3 regions of the Bradyrhizobium sp. 45 genome follow, and region 2 is predicted to be linked to each of the others. Evidence: predicted binding sites of a transcription regulator. Region 2 holds the regulator's gene; each other region holds the start of a gene.
What was found. Region 2 encodes LexA, which represses DNA repair genes until DNA is damaged. Its sites were predicted from a motif close to TGTTCNNNNTGTGTTCNG; they were not measured.

Region 1: a site for LexA is predicted at 1,512-1,529, ahead of IVB42_RS15095 (single-stranded DNA-binding protein). Genes of this name have one in related genera too.
Region 3: a site for LexA is predicted at 1,956-1,973, ahead of IVB42_RS12725 (DUF3072 domain-containing protein). Genes of this name have one in related genera too.

What each region holds. Positions count from the first base shown of each region.
Region 1 is NZ_JADPIX010000100.1:34,992-38,265, forward strand. Features, by position in the region: gene gyrA (DNA gyrase subunit A) at 1-480, opposite strand, end outside; gene IVB42_RS15095 (single-stranded DNA-binding protein) at 851-1,348, opposite strand; gene IVB42_RS15100 (outer membrane beta-barrel protein) at 1,808-2,590, shown strand; gene IVB42_RS15105 (outer membrane protein) at 2,821-3,274, shown strand, end outside.
Region 2 is NZ_JADPIX010000100.1:138,657-141,930, forward strand. Features, by position in the region: gene glp (gephyrin-like molybdotransferase Glp) at 1-642, shown strand, start outside; gene lexA (transcriptional repressor LexA) at 819-1,520, shown strand; gene IVB42_RS15610 (hypothetical protein) at 2,014-2,448, shown strand; partial or broken gene IVB42_RS15615 (ComEC/Rec2 family competence protein) at 2,587-3,274, opposite strand, start outside.
Region 3 is NZ_JADPIX010000067.1:4,307-7,580, forward strand. Features, by position in the region: gene IVB42_RS12715 (VOC family protein) at 1-306, opposite strand, end outside; gene IVB42_RS12720 (hypothetical protein) at 594-1,070, shown strand; gene IVB42_RS12725 (DUF3072 domain-containing protein) at 1,699-1,914, opposite strand; gene IVB42_RS12730 (hypothetical protein) at 2,075-2,290, shown strand; gene IVB42_RS12735 (hypothetical protein) at 2,459-2,839, shown strand; partial or broken gene IVB42_RS12740 (hypothetical protein) at 2,862-3,274, opposite strand, start outside.

The DNA of each region.
Region 1 (3,274 bases), 100 kb from region 2:
GTCGTAGTTCGGCTGGAAGTCGACCGTGTCCTTGTCGATGTCGGCCAGCAGAGCCAGCGCCGCCTTCGTCAATCGGGCTTCGGTATAACGATAGGCAGCCGGGGGATCGCCGTCGACCGAGCCGAAATTGCCCTGGCCGTCGATCAGCGGCACGCGCATGGAGAAGTCCTGCGCCATCCGGACCATGGCGTCGTAGATCGACTGGTCGCCATGCGGATGATATTTACCGATGACGTCACCGACCACGCGGGCGGACTTGACGTACTTCTTGTCCGGCGTGTGCCCCTGCTCGTTCATCGAGTACAGGATGCGGCGATGCACCGGCTTCAGGCCATCGCGGGCGTCAGGCAGCGCCCGCGCCACGATCACGCTCATGGCGTAGTCGAGATAGGACTTCTTCATCTCCTCGAAGATGGAGACGGGGCGAATATCCGAGGGTTGCGCCGGCTGGTCGCCGGGCTTGTCGTCGTCGTCAGCCAAGGGGAAATCCGGTGAGGTTTTATCTGGGAATCATATAGCGCATCGAGCCTCTGATAACCACCCTCGCGGCGTTCTGGGAAGCGCTTTTTCCGCCTATTTTTCCAACAACTTAAGCCCTTGCGAGCGGTGTCTCGGACAGCACTCGCATCGGCCTTGCAAAATCGCCGCTCACGCGTGGAAAACCGCGCGGTGAGCTTGCCGCGTCGGCGCGTTTGCCAAGCCGCAATCCGAGCTCACCCCAAACATGAAGCGGGCCCGGAAATGCCGAGCCCGTCCTGTCGATTAGTGGGATGTTCTGACATGAGATGAGAAGCGCCGCCCATCCGGCCGGGCGTCCGCATCAGGCGCCGCGTTCTTGGAGCGGAATCGCTCAGAACGGGATATCGTCGTCCATGTCGCTGTTGCGGCCACCGCCGCCGGCGGCAACAGGGCGCCGCGGCGTGCTGCTGACCGGACCGGAGGAGCCGAAATCGCCGCCCGGCTCGTCGCCGAAGCTGCCGCCTCCGCCACCGCCGCTACGACCGTCCAGCATCGTCAAGGTCGAGTTGAACCCCTGCAGCACGACTTCGGTCGAGTACTTTTCGACACCGCTCTGGTCGGTCCATTTGCGGGTCTGGAGCGCACCCTCGACGTAAATCTTGGCGCCCTTCTTCAGATACTGTTCGGCGACCTTGCAGAGCCCTTCATTGAAGATCACGACGCGGTGCCACTCGGTCTTTTCCTTGCGCTCGCCAGTCGCCTTGTCGCGCCACGTCTCCGAAGTCGCGACGCTCAGATTGGCGATCGGCCGCCCGTCCTGGGTGCGGCGGATTTCAGGATCCTTGCCGAGATTTCCAACCAGAATGACCTTGTTGACGCTTCCCGCCATCTCCGCTCTCCGCTCCGAATGCCACTGAATTCAAGAAGGCCGGTCCGCTCCCGCGTTCCGCCGTGCCTGTTGAGGCGACCCTATACGCTCGCCGAACACTTGCGGACGACGATCAGGCCGTCACCCTTCCGGTTATCCCCACATATAGCATCGACCTCCGGTTCGTTCCAGATTTGTTCTTGGCGAAGACAGATCTGAAGGCGTGGGATCGATCGGCCACATGTGTTGCGGAAAGGCACACGTCGATTGGAACCTTTGTAGGTTCCCAAAAATGGAAGAAAGAACTTAACATTCAGCAAGTTATGGGTACTCGCACTGCCCCGGTCTTGTTGCATTTGGGAGACGGACTCTGCCGCTCCGTAGAGCTACGGTTGCCTCGGACTTAGTTCATATGGGCCCTCGCGCCTGATCAGCCGCTTCGGGGAAATAAGAAGCGGACGAAACCTGGGGAGACTGGCAATGAATAAGCTTCTTATTTGTGCAATCGGTGCAGTGGCGATGGGCTTGTCGGCTCCCGCAAGCGCGGCGGACATGGCCGCGCGTCCCTACACCAAAGCCCCGCCGCCGGCGATTGCCGCCATCTACGACTGGAGCGGCTTCTACATCGGCATCAACGGCGGCGGTGGCTCCAGCCACAAGTGCTGGGACTTCGTCACGCCCGCGACCGGCGTTCTCGTCGGCGAAGGCTGTCACAATGCAACAGGGGGCACCGTCGGCGGCCAGATCGGCTATCGCTGGCAGTCCGCCAATTGGGTGTTCGGTCTGGAAGGCCAGGGCAACTGGGCTGACTTCCGGGGCGACAACGTGAGCACCCTCTTCCCTGGTACCGCTTTGGTGACGGGTGATCGCAACCGTTCCCGCATCGACGCTTTCGGTCTCATCACCGGTCAGGTCGGTTACGCCTGGAACAACGTGCTGCTTTACGTGAAGGGCGGCGCCGCCGTCGTCGGTGACAAGTACGACATCTACGCTGCTGCGGGTACGCCCGGCGCGGGCGCGCTGCTGGCTTCGGCCCGGGAGACTCGCTGGGGTGGCACGGTCGGGGCCGGTCTGGAATTCGGCTTCGCCCCGAACTGGTCGCTGGGCTTTGAGTACGACCACATCTTCCTTGGCGATCGCACGATCGGCTTCACAACGCCCGCGGGTGCGGTATTCGGCAGCGACCGGATTCGCCAGGACGTAGACATGGGCCTGGTGCGCTTGAACTATCGCTGGGGCGGTCCGGCCATCGCAAGGTACTGATCGCGCTGGACATATCGCACTTCGAAGGCCGGCCTTGCGCCGGCCTTTTGCTGTGCAGTTCTCCAATATTAATCGGTCAATAACCGTTCCGTTTTCCGACCGTTGTTGCTTTTGAGTGACACAACTTGCGGCTTCACTGGTGTAAGTACGGCATCAGTTGGGCAAGTGAGTCCGATGCCCTCCCTATCGTGGAAGGCACAATCAGAAACTGGGACTGGGATTAGTTGAAAATGAAAAAGGTTTTGTTGGCTTCGGCCTGTTTGTTCGCTCTCGCCGCCCCGGCTTCGGCCGCTGATCTCGCGGCGCGCCCCTACACCAAGGCCCCGGTGGCCATGGCTTCGGTCTACAACTGGACCGGCTTCTACCTCGGTATCGTCGGTGGCGGCGCTTGGGAAAATTCCTCGACCGACCCGAAGATGAAGGGCGGCTTCGTCGGCGGTACTGCCGGCTACAACTGGCAGACCGGCAATGTCGTGCTCGGCGTCGAGGCCGATGGTTCCTGGGCTGATGTCAGCGCGTCGGTCACCGGCCCCGTTGCCGTCCCCGGCTTCGGCCTCGTCAGCACCACCCTCAGCTCCAAAACCGATGCGATGGGAACCGTGCGCGGCCGCATCGGCTACGCCGTCAACAACGTCCTGTTCTACGGCACCGGTGGTTACGCCTGGATCGACAACAAGCTCAGCG
Region 2 (3,274 bases):
ACGCCCGGCCACGGCCAGATCGTCTATTCCAACGGCTACGCCCTGCACGCGCTCGCCCGCAGCGAGGGCGCCGAGACCATCGACCTCGGTATTGCCGCCGACACGCTCGAGGCCACCACCGCCGGCATCCGCCGCGCCCGCGAGAGCGGCGCCGACGTCCTGATCACGACCGGCGGCGCATCGGTCGGCGACCACGATCTGGTCCAGCAGGCACTGCGGGACGAAGGCATCGCGATGGCGTTCTGGAAGATCGCGATGCGGCCAGGCAAGCCGATGATGCACGGGCGACTCGGCGCAATGGGTGTGATCGGCCTGCCGGGCAATCCCGTATCGTCCTACGTGTGCGCTTTCCTGTTCATGGTGCCGCTGATTCGCGCCCTGTCGGGCCGTTCAGTGATTCACCATCGCCATGAACGCGCCGTGCTCGGCCGCGACGTCGGCGCCAACGACCAGCGCGAGGACTATCTGCGCGCGCATCTTGAGGAGCGTGACGATGGCACACGCGTCGTTGTTCCCGTCAATCATCAGGACTCTTCGCTGCTTGCGAATCTCGCTGCAGCACAGGTACTTCTCGTCCGCGCACCATTCGCGCCGAAGGCCGAAGCCGGCACGGCTTGCGAAGTGTTGCGGCTCCCCGTCTGAGCGCCCCCGCAACGCGCGTTCCGCGCACTTTGCTCTGTTCACGGTAAATTAAGCAGTTGCGGAACATGTATCGAACATATAGTGTCTGTTCATGATTTGTTTCGAGCATGCAGCGGCTTATGGCCGAATTCAGCGTCTCGGAATCGGACGACATCAACCGGGGGACTTTGGTCGAGATGTTAACGCGCAAACAATACGAGCTTCTGCGGTTCATCAGTGAACGTCTGAAGGAAAGCGGCGTGCCGCCCTCCTTCGACGAGATGAAGGATGCGCTCGATCTGCGCTCGAAGTCGGGCATCCATCGCCTGATCACGGCGCTCGAGGAGCGTGGCTTCATCCGACGCCTGCCCAACCGCGCCCGTGCGATTGAAGTCATCAAGCTGCCGGAGCTCCAGGCAGCCGCTGGCAGCCGCCGCGGCTTCACGCCGAGCGTCATCGAGGGCAATCTCGGCAAGGTGCGTGCGAGCGCGAGCCTGCCCGCTGACGAGGGCGAACGTCCCGTCGCGGTGCCGGTGATGGGCCGCATCGCGGCCGGCACGCCGATCGAGGCGTTGCAGACCCGCAGCCATACTATCAGCGTACCGCCTGACATGCTCGGCTCGGGCGAGCATTACGCGCTGGAAGTGCGCGGCGACTCGATGGTCGAAGCCGGCATTCTCGACGGCGACATGGCCCTGATCCAGCGCAACGAGAGCGCCGATACCGGCGACATCGTGGTGGCGCTGATCGACGACGAGGAAGCGACGCTGAAGCGCTTCCGCCGTCGCGGCGCCTCGATCGCGCTCGAGCCCGCCAACGCGGCCTATGAGGTCCGCATCCTGCCGCCCAACCGGGTGAAGATTCAGGGCAAGCTGATCGGGCTTTACCGGAAGTACTGATACCGGGAGTCTTTCTATCGGCAGTACTTCATATCGGAAGCACTTCATGCCGGAGGTGCTTGGCGCCTCGCGCGCTTCCGATCGGCATCGCCGGTCAGAGATTGGAGCGGATCATCGTCCGCTCCGGCTGGATAGCCTTTCTGGTTCTGCACAGACTATCCGGCCCCTCCTCCAACGCTGGCTCCTCGCCACGCCGACGAAGCAGCACCGCTTCAAGCAGCACCGCTTCGCGGCTCGGTTGTTCGAGGAAACAGCGACCAGCGGTCAAGTTCGGCCGTTGCAGCCAAGTTGGCAATGTTCGCGTACGCGCCTCCCGAATGCATCGCGGCGAGCTTTGTTCCTATTGAATTCGGGAAAGATAATGTGATCGCGGCTTGCGGAAGCCAGCCGCAGATTTGCCCACAACCAAGCACAGCGTTCGTGCTTCCACTCTGATAGAGGCCTGCGCCTCGATAAGAGACGCGGGTTGCTATCCCAGCATGAGGAGCACCCGATGTGTGACTACAGCCTACATGCCGTCGCGTCGCGCCCCGCCGAAGTCGGCGAGACGATCGTCACGACAAGCTTCCGCGGCACCTCGACGCGCGGCTTCGCCTCTGCAGCCGATCCGTCCGTCGCCGTCTGCCTGCTGCCGGGGACGGAGCTCGCCTTCGCCGACGACGTCCGCTACGACAATCGCTGGATCTGGACGCGCACCATCAATTCCCGCGTCGGCAAGTTCGGCAAGATCGATCCGCACGTTCCCGACCGCCATCATGATGCGATCGAATTCCCCGACGGCAAATACGTGCTGGTGACGCAGCTCGTCGAAGGCCAGCGCGCGACGGTGCTGCAACTGCCGGTGACTCAGTCGGTCACCGAGCGCGAGCACAAGGCGCAGATCACCGCCGACAGGCAGCCGACCGTCACGCACCTGCCGATCGGCTGACAGAGCCGCCCTCCGGCTACGAGGTCGGAGGTCAGGATTGAATCGCCATCGCCGGCCGTGGCCGGCGAGATGGTGTGGTTTGCGCCCCGCGAATCCGAACGGACGCACCGAACCACTGCGTTGCTCCGCACCATCAGATCAATCGTCGGCTTGCAGGTCGGTGTCCGCCGGCGTTGCGTCCTTGATGCGAGGCGCGGTCGACTTTGGCGCGAGGCTGCCGTCGAAATCACCCTCGCCGGCGCCGGCCGGCAACCAGGGGCGGCTCGTGCCTCTCGCCCTCACTGCCTGAACCACAAAACCGTCACCACGCTGCGTCAGCGCCAGCGCGCTCTGGCTGGCGAGCCGCTGCCGATCGACCACCATCGCCGCGCAATCGGGCGGCGCGGGACGAGTCGTCACCACCAGGGCGGCCCGACTGCAATCGTCTGCGAGAGCGTCGACGCGCAGTGCCAGCGCGACCAGCCTCCCGTCGGCCAGTGGCGTCACGCAGCCGGATTCGTCGCAGGACACGCCATCGGCAAGCGAGGCTCTGCCCGCATCGCGCGGATCGGCGTCGGCAGCGAGCCATTCCTTGAGCAGAAAGCCGTCCTTGTTCGTCCTGATCAGGTGCAGATATCCGTCCCTGCCCCGCACCGCGACGCTCGCGCCATCCCCGGCAATCAGGATGTCGGGCTGCCGCGCCGACAGTCCCCAGAGGATCGCTGCCAGCAGCACCAGGGCGCCGGACCAGCGCAGCGGCGTGCGCAACAAGCCGAGCACAATGATTCCCAGGCTCGCCGCGATCAGCGGCGCGATCCCGAACGCCGGGATGCGGCCCACCGCGCCC
Region 3 (3,274 bases), on a different contig from region 2:
GTTGCCCCATGGCATCGTTTTCAACTTGTGCACCAGCGTAACCTTGTCTTTCAGGCGCTGATAATCCGCATCGATGTCTTCAACCTGAAACTCGATCACGGCGGTGCGGTCGGCGCCGGGCTCGGCACTGTTTTCTTTCCAGAGCGCGACCGTCTCGGCTGCGCCGATTGCCAGGTTGGCGCCCGGCGTCACGATCTTGGCGAACACCGGCGCGAGCCATTCGGCGGAAACTCCGGTCACCATTTCGTAGAACGAAACCATGATTTTGATGTCAGTGGCGATCAGGCGAGTGGAGGCGTACTTCATGACATGTCCTTTGTTGACCCCAGATTGAGCGGCATCGCGGCGCTCGTCGCACATCGCTGCTGCCACCCTGATGTCAGCAGTCACGATGCCGCGCCGAGCGCGCCGTGAATGGCGATGGCAGTGCTCAAGCGCTAGAAAACGAGCCCTTCACGAAGCTCCACAGCGCTAACCGGGTCCTCAGAACGGTGACGCAAACCGCAGAACTTGGCCACCTCATTCACGGGGGACACGGGGTTGTTTAGCCGTTGGCAGATGAACTCCCCGCGGAGCTGACGCGACTAACCGCTATGGCCAATATTCTAGGCGAGCTTCTGTTTGCACTTATCCGCTCGATTGTTGCCGGATGGGCGTATGCGCTCTGGGTCAAACTGGCGACATGGCTCGAGCCGAAAATCCAACGGCGTTGGGTGAAGATTGCCGTAGGAGGCCTCCTCGGCCTGGCAGCCTTTTTTATGATTCCGCATCGTGATGGCGCTGTTGGGCCTTTGAAGACAATGAAATCCGTTCTCACCGTCGCACTGGCAATCGGGGCCCTCGTCTCGACGGTGCTGCTCGTCATGGAGCAGCTAACCGACTACTCCACCCCTGTGATGGCATGGGAGATGCCGGGTATATCCGCAGCTTACCTTTTCTGGGGAGCTGTCGGCAGTTCCGTTTTCTTGGGCGTCGCCATCACTTGGGCCGTGAACGCCATCGTTTACGGGGCGCCCGCTTTCGTTGTCCTTACAGTCATCAAGCTGGCAATCCGCGATCTGCCGAAGTGACAGAACTGAGCTCGGCGCGGAGCCGATGCTCAGCGCGCTCAAGAAAATGAGCGGCAGCAGGTCATGCAAGGCGCCTGACGCGCCTTGCATGATCGTCTGAAATTTCGCCTGCCGGCGAGCGGCCGGACGGCCGACATCATGAACCACGACGGAGTTGGAGGCGACGAATTCCCGTAAACGAAGGTCTCTCGTCGTGAAATGGTTTAGACGATACGCAGTTGGCTGCCTGATCGCGGTGCTCCTGTTCTCGGGCCGAGACAGTTACAAACGGCCCGGCGAAGACATGCGCTACGGGGCCATCCTTATGGTAGCCGCCGGTTGGCCTGTTGTTGCCGCGATTGTCGTGGGAAGCACCATCGGTGACATCGTACATGACGTGAAGCAAGGCAAAGCAGGATGAGTGCCCGGCTCGCAAAGCGACAGGCCCCGATCCCGGCATTGAAGTTGTGGAATCGACATTGCGGGATCGTGCGCTCAATCGACGCTGTTTGTGCCCGACGAAATGCAGCGCGCTCAACGTTTGTGAATGCAGCGTTGGCCGAACGCCTGCAACCTTCCCGCGACACTTCTGATCATCGGTGAGTCATGTTCTTCCGTCTCGCAGGGGCGGGGCGTACATGCCCGCTGTCTACTTCTCGAGCCCGGCCTTTTGCCGCATCGTGTCGATCAGCTCTGACGCCTCTGCCTTGGTCAGATCCTTCTTGGGGAGGGGCTTGTGCGCCTGCTCGGCGAGGGTCTTGAGGTAGGATTCCTGGGCGCCGGTCATCGGGTCGTCGCCGGAAACCCAATCCTTCGGATCCTTTTGTGCGTTGTCCCCGGTGTTGTCAGCTGTCTTGTCAGCCATCGCGATCTCTCCTTTTCCACCTAACGTCGGCGCGCGCTTGTCGTTCCTCATTTGTTCGTCAGTCGAAAACGTGCGGAAATTGAACGTCTCGAGATCTGCCATGAAGAACCGACCTACTGGCCAGCGCGGAACAAGCGCTCCCGCCAAGCGTAGGTTCTGCATGAGCGAGAACCTGTCCCATCTCATCGAACATTCCGTGCAGATCGCCTGGGATTATCTGGAGCGCACCGCACAAATCAGCGACGCGCCGTTCACCAGCCGCTTTCTCTCGGCCGCCGTCGAAGAGATGGTCCGCAAGGGCGAGCACAGACGCCTCATGCTGGCCAACCGGGCCATCACGGCGTTCGAGCGGCTTTCCAATAGGCAAGCTGCATAGATCGGTCCCCGGCCTTCGGTCGTCACTGCGCGGCGGTCCTGCAGTTCTCCGAGTGCAATTTGTTGAACCCCGGCGAAGCCCGGCGCGACCAACCGCCATGCTGCAAAGCCTGCTCGGCATCGGAATTGGCTTCGCGGCCTATGTGCTGAGACACCAAAGAGGAAAGTCGTGAAGGCGATCACACTGCTCGCGGTGGCGGCCATGCTGCTGGTGGAAATCTTCGGGTCGAAGGCGAGCGTCGGCGGCTCGATGCGCTTCATGCTGGTCTTTGTGCTCGTGATGCTGGCTGTCGCGATCTACGAGGCTTGGTCGAACGAGCGCGGCGCGATCGGATGGATCGTCAACCTGTTCGCTTCGGCGGTTGGCGGGCTGGTTGCGGTTGCCCTGATCGGGATGGCCGTGGAGGCGATGCTGCCATACCTTCACCTCGAAGGTTCGCTCGCGTCCTCGCAACATCCCCTGAAATACGTCCTAGTCGCAGCCATTGCGATCTGCATGGTGCTGGGATCATGGCTGCCGCTGTTGGCCGTCAACCGGTTTCGTCACTGAAGGGCACCCGGCGTCGCGCTCCCTAGCGCTTTGCTTCCTGCTTGCCACGCCTGATTTCCTCGGCTTCGTCCACGAGCTTCAAGGCGGCGCCGTCATAGCTGAGCTTCAGGCCACGGCCGACGGTCCATATTCATCCTTCCCGAGCGTCGCGGGTTGGCTGGGCGTTGAACTGGTCGGAGATCGATTTGACTGCAGCGTCTTGGGGACCGGATTGTTCAACTCCGCAATGACGCGCCAGATGGGATGTTTGGGATCGGGATTCCCAGGGTCAACGTCGTCGGCAAAGATCGTGACCTTGGCGCCGTCGACTGCGCACTCCAGGACGTAGGAATCGCGAATCTGACGGCAGCGGTAGCGACGTTGCGTGACGAGCTTGTTGGTTTCGTCGAATGTCATCCCTGGCGAAAAGCCGAGGATGTCGGGCTTCTTCACGAG